One region of the Halomonas sp. 707D4 genome, then DNA from elsewhere that is predicted to be linked to it. Evidence: predicted binding sites of a transcription regulator. Region 1 holds the regulator's gene; the other holds the start of a gene.
What was found. Region 1 encodes sigma-54, which starts transcription at its own class of promoters, with help from an activator protein. Its sites were predicted from a motif close to TGGCACNNNNNTTGCTNT; they were not measured.
Positions count from the first base shown of each region.

Region 2: the regulator sigma-54 is predicted to act here: its motif matches at 1,212-1,229, upstream of BIS11_RS05695 (P-II family nitrogen regulator).

Region 1 is NZ_JAMZBD010000208.1:508-5,272, forward strand. Features, by position in the region: partial or broken gene BIS11_RS10125 (metallopeptidase TldD-related protein) at 1-393, shown strand, start outside; gene BIS11_RS10130 (hypothetical protein) at 448-987, opposite strand; gene BIS11_RS10135 (HPr family phosphocarrier protein) at 1,032-1,301, opposite strand; gene rapZ (RNase adapter RapZ) at 1,369-2,259, opposite strand; gene BIS11_RS10145 (PTS sugar transporter subunit IIA) at 2,298-2,768, opposite strand; gene raiA (ribosome-associated translation inhibitor RaiA) at 2,773-3,081, opposite strand; gene BIS11_RS10155 (RNA polymerase factor sigma-54) at 3,162-4,577, opposite strand; partial or broken gene BIS11_RS10160 (lipopolysaccharide ABC transporter ATP-binding protein) at 4,683-4,765, opposite strand, start outside.
Region 2 is NZ_JAMZBD010000086.1:151-5,770, forward strand. Features, by position in the region: partial or broken gene BIS11_RS05690 (ammonium transporter) at 1-696, opposite strand, end outside; gene BIS11_RS05695 (P-II family nitrogen regulator) at 814-1,152, opposite strand; gene BIS11_RS05700 (accessory factor UbiK family protein) at 1,481-1,867, shown strand; gene BIS11_RS05705 (AraC family transcriptional regulator) at 1,968-2,870, shown strand; gene BIS11_RS05710 (TonB-dependent siderophore receptor) at 3,026-5,128, shown strand; gene BIS11_RS05715 (ABC transporter substrate-binding protein) at 5,240-5,620, shown strand, end outside.

The sequences.
Region 1 (4,765 bases):
GATGGGCGCATCGCCAGCTACATGCTCTCCTCCTACAGCGCGCGGCGCCTTGGCATGAGCACCACCGGCAACGCCGGCGGGGCGCGCAACATTCGCCTCGAGGCGCCGCTGGAGACTCTGGAGGCTCTGCTCAAGAGAATGGGGCGCGGAGTGCTGGTCACGGAGCTGATGGGCCAGGGCGTGAACGGCGTGACCGGTGATTATTCACGCGGCGCGGCGGGCTTCTGGGTCGAGAACGGCGAGATCCAGTACCCGGTCGAGGAGTTCACCATCGCCGGCAACCTCAAGACCATGTTCGCAGGCCTGCAGGGGCTGGGCGACGATGTCGATACGCGGGGCAGCATTCACACCGGCAGCTGGCTGATCGACGCGATGACCGTGGCCGGCAGCTGAGCCAGGATCCACGCCATGCCCGCGACCGGTTCGCGGGCTTTTTTTGGGGCTCGCTCAGGGGCGCGGGCGGTACTGTTCGTCGAGCCCCAGCCGGTCGAGCAGGCGCGTGAACAGGAACGCCTCGTCGCCGGCCAGCGACCGGCTCAGGCAGTCGAGGTATTCGCGACGCGAGTAGCGCACCAGGCGGGGCAGCTTGTAGGCGTCGAGGTCGATGGCGAACAGCGTCTCGTCACGCACCAGGAAGTTGCCGGTGTGCAGGCCGCGACAGTGGATGCCGTGACGATCGAAAGCGATCAGGGCGTCGAGGTACTGGTCCTGAAGGGCTGGCGAGTCGAGGATACGCTCTCTGAGGGCGACGCCGTGGATGTTCTTCGTGACCAGCCGGTAGGGACGCGCCTCGACGATGGTCGGCGTGGCGATGCCCAGCGCCTCGAGACGCGCGGCGACGAGCGAGAAGTTGCGTCCCGGGTAGGGGCGAATGCGCAGAAGGTAGCGCAGTCGATCGAACCGCTTGGGCTGGAAGGTCTTGATGAAGAGATCACGGGCGGCGTCGAAATGGACCCGCGAGTACTTTCCGGTCTGGATCAGTTGCATGAAGGGCTCGGTGAGAAAATGTCGTTGCTATCTTCGGCGACCGCTCAGGCGTCTTCGTCGAAGCGCGCCTCGAACAGCGCCTGGATCGAGTCGAGCGCTGCCTCCGCATCGCGGCCCAGGGCTTCCACGGTCAGCGTAGTGCCGCAGGGGGCGGCGAGCATCAGAAGCGACATGATGTTGGCGGCGTCGGCCTTTTGAGCCTGCTTGTAGACGTGAACCTGCGACTCGAACTGCTGAGCGCAGGTGACTAGCTTGGTGGCGGCGCGTGCATGGAGCCCGCGTTGATTGGTCAGTGTCAAGCGTCTTTCTGGCACCCTGGTTCCTTTTCCGAGCGGTGTCTTGATGAAGTCGTGGGGGCGGTGATCGCGCGCCGCCTGCCACTCATGGCGTGGGCAACGCCGTCGCGGCGCTGTAATGCAGCCCGAGTTCGCGGTGGCGAACCTGGACGTTTCGCTGTGAAGCGGCGAGCCGCTGGGCCAGGCGCTCGACCAGGTACACCGAACGATGCTGGCCGCCGGTGCAGCCGATGGCGACGGTCATGTAGCTTCGCTGACTGTTTTGATAGACCGGCAGCCACTTCTCTAGCCACGCCTGGATGTCCTGGCGCATCTGCTCGACCACGGGGTAGCCTTCCAGAAACGTCGCGATCTCGGCGTCTCGGCCGGTAAAAGGGCGCAGCGTCGGATCCCAGTAGGGGTTGGGCAGGCAGCGAATGTCGAAGACGATATCGGCATCCAGCGGCACGCCGCGCTTGTAGCCGAAGGACTCGAAGGTCAGCGTCAGCTGGTCCTGACGCTGGTGGGCAACCTCGTCGGTGATGCGCCGGCGCAGGTCGTGCACCGTCAGCCGCGAGGTATCGATCATCAGATCGGCAAGCTCGCGTATGCCGAACAGCGTCTGCTCTTCCTTGGCGATCGCCTCTTCCAGCGTCATGTCGGTGTCGCGGGTCAGAGGATGGCGGCGCCGGGTGGCGGAGTAGCGCTCGAGTAGGATGCGCGCATCGGTGGTCAGGTAGATCACCTGGACGTGGGTATTGCCGACCTTGATGTCGCGCAGAAGCGTCGGAAAGCGTTCGAGCGCCGCGGGAAGGTTGCGGGCATCAATGCTCACCGCCAGGTGCGTGCGTTCACCCTGCTGGCCGAGCTCTTCCACCAGCGAGCCCAGCAGCATCGCCGGCAGATTGTCGATGGCATAGTAGCCCAGATCTTCCAGCGCCTGCAGGGCGATGGATTTTCCCGACCCGGAGCGGCCGCTGATGATGACTAGTTGCATGGCATCTCTCTTCGGTGGGCGTGTCCGGGTCGCGGGCGCTAGCCGTCTCCCTGCTCGCGAATTCGGGCAATGACCAGTTCGAGCAGTTCGCGCTGGCTCTCGCACTTGCGAAACTGGGCGCGGGTAGAGGCATCGTTCATGATCGTGGCGACCTGGCCGAGCAGCGCCAGATGCGTATCGTCGGCTTCTTCGGGCACCAGCAGCACGAACACCAGATCCACCGGGTCGCCATCGATGGCATCGAAATCGACGGGTTCCGCGAGCTTCAGGAAACCGGCGATGGGAGCGCTGCAGTGCGGGCTTCTGGCGTGGGGAATGGCCACGCCGTTGCCGATACCGGTACTGCCCAGGCGCTCGCGCCCGATCAGTCGGCTGAAGACTTCCTGGCTATCCAGGCTCGGAGTGTTCTGGGCGATGAAGGTGCTGAAGAACTCGAGCACCCGCTTCTTGCTGCCCCCGGGCACGTCGAACAGCACGCGCTCCGGGGGGAGTATGGTTTCCAACGTCATCGATTTAACGCACGCCAGCGCCCTGGGCGCGAGCTTGTGCTTTTTCCTTGTGTTTGACCAGTTGACGGTCGAGCTTGTCGGCCAGAGCGTCGATCGCGGCATACATGTCGCTATCCTCGGCGACGGCGTGGAGGTCGGCACCAGCGGCGTGCAGCGTGCAGGCAGCCTGTTGGCGCTCCTTTTCGATGGATAAGGTCACTTGAACGGTGGTGATGTTGTCGTAATGGCGTTCAATACGGTCGAGTTTCTCGTTGACGTAGTCACGCAAGGCGTCAGTCAGTTCCAGATGATGACCGGTGATGTTTACTTGCATCGACGTGCTCCTTATCGAGGGCTGTACTTCGATTGTAACCCTTTTTGCGCCGTTGCAAAGCCCCGGCGGCAAGTTTCAACTCAGCGCAGTCGGCGCCGCTCGCTCGACGACGGAATGCCCATCGCCTCGCGGTATTTGGCCACCGTCCGCCGTGCCACGTTGATGCCGCCTTCCTCGAGCAGCGACACCAGCCGACTGTCCGAGAGCGGCTTGCCCGGCGTCTCCTCCTGGATGAGCTTCTTCAGGCGCGCGCGAATCGCCGTGCTCGAGTGGCTGTCGCCCCCATCCTGACCGCTCACCTGGCTCGAGAAGAAGTACTTGAGCTCGAACACGCCGCGCGGGGTATGGATGTACTTCTGGGTGGTGACCCGCGAGATGGTCGACTCGTGCATTTCGACGGCCTCGGCGATGTCGGCCAGGATCAGGGGCTTCATGGCTTCCTCGCCGTGCTCGAGAAAGCCGATCTGGCGGGCGATGATCTCGCGGCCGACGCGCAGCAGGGTGTCGTTGCGGCTCGACAGGCTCTTGATCAGCCAGCGCGCCTCCTGGAGGTGGTCCTTGAGGAACTGGTTGTCCTGGCTCTTGTCGGCGCGCTTGATGAGGCTGGCGTAATCCGGCTGCACGCGCAGGCGCGGCAAGGCGTCCGGATTGAGCTCCAGGTGCCAGCCCTCCTGGTCGTGGCGCACGACAAGATCCGGGGTGATGTAGCTGTCGTTGGTGGCCCCGAAGGCGCTGCCCGGGCGTGGGTCGAGGCTTCGAATCAGGCGGATGACGTCGTCGAGCTGTTCGTCGTCGAGGCCGAGCCGGCGCTTGAGCAGGCGCTTGTCGTCCTTGCCGAGCGCCTCGAGGAACTGGCGCACCAGGCGCCTGGCAGGTACCAGCAGCGGGGTGTCGTCCGGGAGCGTGGCGAGCTGGAGCATCAGGCACTCGCGCAGATCGCGGGCAAAGACACCGGTGGGCTCGAACTGCTGCAATCGCAGCAGCACGTTCTCCACCTCGCGCAGGCTCAACCCCTCAAGGCCCTGGGCTCTGAGGCCTTCGCGAATGTCGTTCAGCGGCTGGGTGAGGTAGCCGTTGGCATCGAGGGCATCGATCAGGCTTTCGGCCACGGCGTGATCGCGCTCGGAGGAATCAGTCATCGCCAGCTGCCAGAGCAGGTGGCCATGAAGGCTTTGGCCTGCCGCCTGACGGTCGAAGTCCGGACCTTCCGAGGCGCCGCTGCCGGCGGCCATGTCCTGGTAGGTATCGGACCACTCGCTGTCGATAGAGAGCTCGCTGGGAATGCTCTCCTCCCAGTCGCTTTCCGGCGTTTCGGTCACGCTCTGCTCGCCGAATTCGTCTTCCTGTTCCAGCAGCGGGTTGGAATCGAGTGCCTGCTGGATTTCTTGACGGAGGTCCAGGGTGGAAAGCTGCAGCAGGGCGATCGCCTGCTGCAATTGAGGTGTCATGGTCAGCTGCGTACCGATGCGCAGCTGTAGAGACGCTTTCATGACCATCGAAGAACCACTCGTTACTCGTAAAGCTCCACCCTAGTGCGAGTTCGTGTCCGGCGCAAGTGCAATAAACATGCCATCGAGCGGAACTTTATGAGTGGCATCGGCTTAGAGGCGGAAGTCGGCGCCCAGGTAGACCTCGCGGACCTTCTGGTCGTTGAGGATCGCCTCGGCGTTGCCGCTGGCGATGA
Region 2 (5,620 bases), on a different contig from region 1:
GCCGCCGTTGAAGCCGAACCAGCCCATCCACAGGATGAAGGTACCCAGGGTCGCCAGCGGCATGTTGGCACCGGGGATCGCGTGGATCGCGCCGTCCTTGCCGTACTTGCCTTTGCGCGGGCCGAGGATCAAGACGCCGGCGAGAGCGGCGGCCGCACCGGCCATGTGCACGATGCCGGAGCCGGCGTAGTCGGAGTAGCCCACGGCGTCGAGCCAGCCACCGCCCCAGGTCCAGTAGCCGGAGATCGGATAGATGAAGCCGGTCATCACCACGGCGAAGGCCAGGAACGCCCAGAGCTTCATGCGCTCGGCCACGGCGCCGGAGACGATCGACATGGCGGTCGCCACGAACACCACCTGGAAGAAAAAGTCGGCGCGCATGGCGTAGTAAGGCGCGTCTTCGCCGCCGGCGAGCGCTGCCTCGACGCTGTTCTCACCGCCGATCAGAAAGCTCAGGCTCGGCAAAAAGCCGCCCTCGCCGCTCGAGTACATGATGGCGTAGCCCACCAGCAGGTACATGGTGCAGGCGATGGCGAACAGCGCGATGTTCTTGGTCAGGATCTCGGCGGTGTTCTTGCCACGCACCATGCCGGCTTCGAGCATCGAGAAGCCGGCGGCCATCCACATGACCAGTGCGCCGCAGATCAGAAAGTAAAACGTATCGAGCGCATAGCTCAGATCGGTTACTTCATTCATGAGTCATTCCCCGTGTACGAATAACGTTGTATTGAAACGTTGTCTTGAAACGCCGTATTGAGCAGTACCAGCCGTAGGCAAGATGAAGGGTGGAAACGTCGGAGGCGTTGGTTGTGGTTATACGGCGTCGGCGCCGCGCTCTCCGGTACGAATGCGGATGACGTCCTCGAGCGGCGTGACGAACACCTTGCCGTCACCGATCTTGCCGCTGTTGGCCGCGCTGCAGATGGCGTCGAGCACGCCGTCGAGGCGCGAGTCGTCCACCGCCACTTCCACCTTCACCTTGGGCAGAAAGTCGACGACGTATTCGGCGCCGCGGTAGAGTTCGGTATGCCCCTTCTGACGCCCGAAGCCCTTGACCTCGGTGACCGTGATGCCCTGCACGCCGTTGTCGGCGAGTGCTTCACGGACATCGTCGAGCTTGAAGGGCTTGATGATAGCGGTGATGAGTTTCATCCCGGTTCTCCTGCTGGATGGGTAGCGGCGCGCCGCCTGAACGAATGCACTGCCTCGCTAATGCGCATACCGTGCCACTCACCCTCATGACCATTGGAATCAGTCACTTGACCGCGAAACGGGCTTTCCCGGGAGCCTCGACGAGCGAAGCTTCGAAACCGGCCCCGAGGGCTTGCACCAGCCGGGTGCGGAAAGAAAAACGCCCCGCATCATTTTGATGCAGCAAAAATTCGTGCCCTCGGGACGAGGAAACATGCGTATTTCGTCCGCGTTGCGTATCCTTGTGAACAAGCAGTTCACTTCTATGCGTTCGTACCAGGAGATAGCCATGGCGACCCAAGACCGCATCAGCCGACTCGCTCAGCAGATCGGCGACCGCTTGCAGAATGCCTCCCACGCCCCGGAGGATATCCAGAAAGGCGTGCAGCAGGTCATGCGCGGCGCCTTCGACCGGCTGGAGCTGGTGTCCCGGGAAGACTTCGACATTTTGATGGACGTGCTTCAGCGCACCCGCTCGCGGGTCGAGGCGCTGGAGCGCCAGGTGGCCAACCTGGAAGCCTCCATCGATGCCGCCCAGGCGACCCAGGCACCGGCGATGGAAGCCGAAGCGCAGGCAACGCCCGCTCCCGCCGAGCCGGCCAAGAAAGCGCCCAAGCCGCGCGCCACCAAGGCCGCCAAAGACGCCACCGGAATAAATCCCGACCTCGGCGAGTGAGCCCGGAAGGTGCCGGGCTTGCCCAGCAGACCAACACCGGAGCCGATGCACCAAGGTTCGATGACGCCCCGCAGGGGCGCACCAATGCGGGGCAGCGCTCTTGAACGCCATTAGCCACCAGACCCTGAATCAATGGGGGCAACGGTTCGGCATTCGCTACTGCCTCGACGACACCCCGGCAGGGGCGTGGGTGGCGAGCGGGCAGGTTCACGACGTACGCCTGCTCGACTCGCTGCACCTGACGCTCTCGAACCTCGACGTCGAGCGCGGCTATACCTCGTCGTCCTGTCAGAGCGTGCCGTGGTTCGTCAGCGTGGTGCTGTCAGGCAGCGTTTCGCTGACGCTGGGCGAGCAGACCCGTCGCCTGGACCCCGGGGAAGGGTTCTGCGCCTCACTGGCGGCCGACCGGCCACTGGTCGTTCATCAGCCCCGCCAGCGCCAGCTGCAAACCGTGAACCTCGCGGTGCTGGATACTGCGCCGCTGGGGCTACCCGCGCCATCGAGCCAGGACATCCTGCATACCTGGGCCCTGCCCACCGCCCTGCATCGCACGCTGTGCGATATGGCCCACCTGCCCGCCGGTAGCTGGCGCCAGCGCCTGACCTGGCAGGGGCTCGCTCTGCAACTGCTCGGCATCGCTCTTCCCGATGGCCAAGCAACCGCTCCCGCGCCGGGGCTTTCACCGCCCGAGCGGGCGCGGTTGACCGCGCTGCACGAACGCATTCGCCACCACCCCGGCGCAGAGTATCGTCTGGCGACCCTTGCCAGTGACGCCGCCATGAGTACGAGCAGCCTGCGCCAGAAGTTCCGCCGGCTCTACGGCTACACGCTTTTCGAGCATATTCGCCGCTGCCGGCTGGAGCAGGCCCGCCGCCTTCTCGCCCAGGGGCAAAGCGTGCAGCAAGTCGCCCACGCCTGCGGTTTCAAGCACGCGACCAACTTCGCTACCGCCTTCAAGCGGGCCTTCGGGGTCACTCCCCACACCTCAAGTCTCTTGCCCTGAGCGCTATCGGCACGTCCGTCGCCAAGGGTTCCTCGCACCCCGTCTTGTGGCATCGCGCATAGCAAATCTGGCGCTGGGCATACCTTTTTCGAGCCGCAAAAGGTAATAATTCTCATTATCTAAAACAGCGCTTCGCCTTGCCATCAGGACCCATCATGCTGCCCACCCGCTCCCTCACGCTCGCGCCCGTCGCCCTTGCCGTTCTTCTGGCGTCGTTTGACGCCCAGGCTCAAACCGTCTCGAGCAAGCTTGCGACCGTCACGGTGACCGCCCAGCAGGCGGCCACCAAGGTCGCCACCCCCTTTCTGGAAACACCCCAGAGCGTCTCGACCATCACCGGCGAGCAGATGCAGCGCCGCGGGGTCGATACCGTTCAGCGCGCCGCCGACTACACCCCCGGCGTTTACACCAACCAGGTCGGGGCCTCCAACCGCTTCGACTATCTGGTGTTGCGCGGCTTTTCCGATGGCAGCCTGAGCAACACGTTTCTCGACGGCCTGAAACTGATGGGCGACGCCAACTCTCACAGCACCATGAGGATCGACCCCTGGTTTCTGGACAGTATCGAAGTGGTGCGCGGCCCGGCCTCGGTGCTTTACGGGCGCGCCTCACCGGGCGGGGTGGTGGCGCTCAACAGCAAGCGCCCCGAATTCGAGCAAAGCGGCGAGCTGCGCTTTCGAGTAGGCAACAATCACCAGCGCAGCGCCGCGTTCGATTTGACCGGGCCGCTCGGCGACACGCAGCGCGTGGCGTTTCGCCTGACCGGTATCGCTCACGCCTCCGACACTCAGTTCGACACCGCCAGGGAGGAGCGCTACGCCATCGCCCCGCGCCTGACCTGGGACATGACCGATGCCACCAGCCTCACGCTCGAAGCGTATCTACAGGACGAGCCCGAAGGCGGCTACCACTCCGGCGTGCCGTTCGAAGGCTCGGTGGTGCCCCACAACGGACGCAAAATCCGCAATACCTTCTTCGATGGCGAAGAGGCTTTCGATACCTACGAGCGTACCCAGCGGATGTTGGGCTACACCCTGGAGCACCGCTTCAACGACGACGTCACCGCCCGCCAGCTGGTGCGCTACCTGAATGCCGACGTGGTGCTCAACCAGGTCTACGGCTTCGGCTGGAGCACGCCGGATGCCAATGAGCTGACCCGCTACTACTCGGGCAGCGACGAGTCGCTCAAGGCCTGGACGGTGGACAACCAGCTGGAAGCGGCGCTCGATACCGGCGCGGCAGCGCATACGCTTCTGTTCGGCGTGGATTATCAGCAGCGCGAGAACGAGGTCTCCTGGCCCTCCGGCGCCTTCCCGTCCCTCGATGCTTTCGAGCCGGTCTACGGTGTCGGGCTGGATGACGCGGTGTTCTACGACCCGACGCGCGAGCACCACAGGATCGAGCAGACCGGCGTCTACCTGCAGGATCAGATCAGCGTGGAGAAGTGGCGCTTCACCCTCGGCGGTCGCTACGACTGGGTGAACATCGACAACGTCGACCGCGATACCAACGATACCAGCTCGCTCAGCGATACCCAGTTCAGCGGGCGCGCCGGGGCGGTGTATCTGTTCGACAACGGCGTGGCGCCCTATGTGAGCTACTCCACCGCCTTTACCCCGACCAGCTTCGTCGACGAGCGTGGCGATTTGCTCGCCCCCATGGAAGGCGAGCAGTGGGAAGCGGGCATAAAGGTTCAACCGGAGGGCAGCCAAAGCCAGTTCAGCGCCGCCGTCTTCCACATCAGCCAGCAGAACGTGGCGACCAAGGAGCAGCCGACCGACCCCTACCGGGCCGTCGGCGAGATCGAGTCCCGGGGCCTGGAGCTCGAAGCCCAGACCCGACTCACCGACACACTGTCGCTGCAGGCGGGCTACAGCTTCACCGACATCACCTACGCCAAGAGCGACGACGGCAACCAGGGCAACAACGCCATCTACGCACCGCGTCACCAGCTTCAGGCCTGGGGCCATTACGCACCCACCGATGGCCTGCTGAACGGCATGGACGCAGGTCTGGGCGTACGCCACTACGCCGACATCGCCGCCGACCGCGCCAATACGGAGAAGGTGCCCGGCTACACCCTGGTCGACGCCACGGTGGGCTACGACTGGAGCCGGCAGGGCCTTGACGGCATCGAACCCCGCCTCAACGTCAACAACGTGCTGGACAAGGAATACGTCGCCACCTGCAACTCGCTCGACTACTGCTACTTCGGCGCCGAGCGCAGCGTGACCGCCAGCATCCATTACCGCTTCTGACCCCACGCCCATCGCCCGAGCCGTCGCGCTCGGGCGATGGGCGCTGCCACGTTTGCAAACAATAAGGATTATCGTTTAAATACCGGCTGACTTTTCGAGTGACGCCTTCTCATGCGCCTGACCGCCCTTCTCGCCCGTGGCCTGCTGCTGGCCGCCAGCCTCGTGCCGTTCAGCGCCGCCCAGGCTCAATGGGCGACGCTGGACTGGACCATCGCCGAGACGCTTCTGGCCATCGACGCGCCGATCGAAGGGGTGGCGCAGGTTCCCGCCTACCACGACTGGGTGGGCGAGCCGCGCATTCCCGAGACGGTGACGGACCTGGGGCTTCGCCAGTCGCCCAACTTCGAACTGATGGCTCGCGCCGCTCCCGAGGGGTTTCTGATCTCCCCCATGGCGGCAGCACTCGAACCAAAGCTTTCGCGCATCGCGCCGGTGACGTCGCTTGCGCTCTACTCGCCCGGCGCCCAGACCTGGAACGAGGTGCTCGACTTC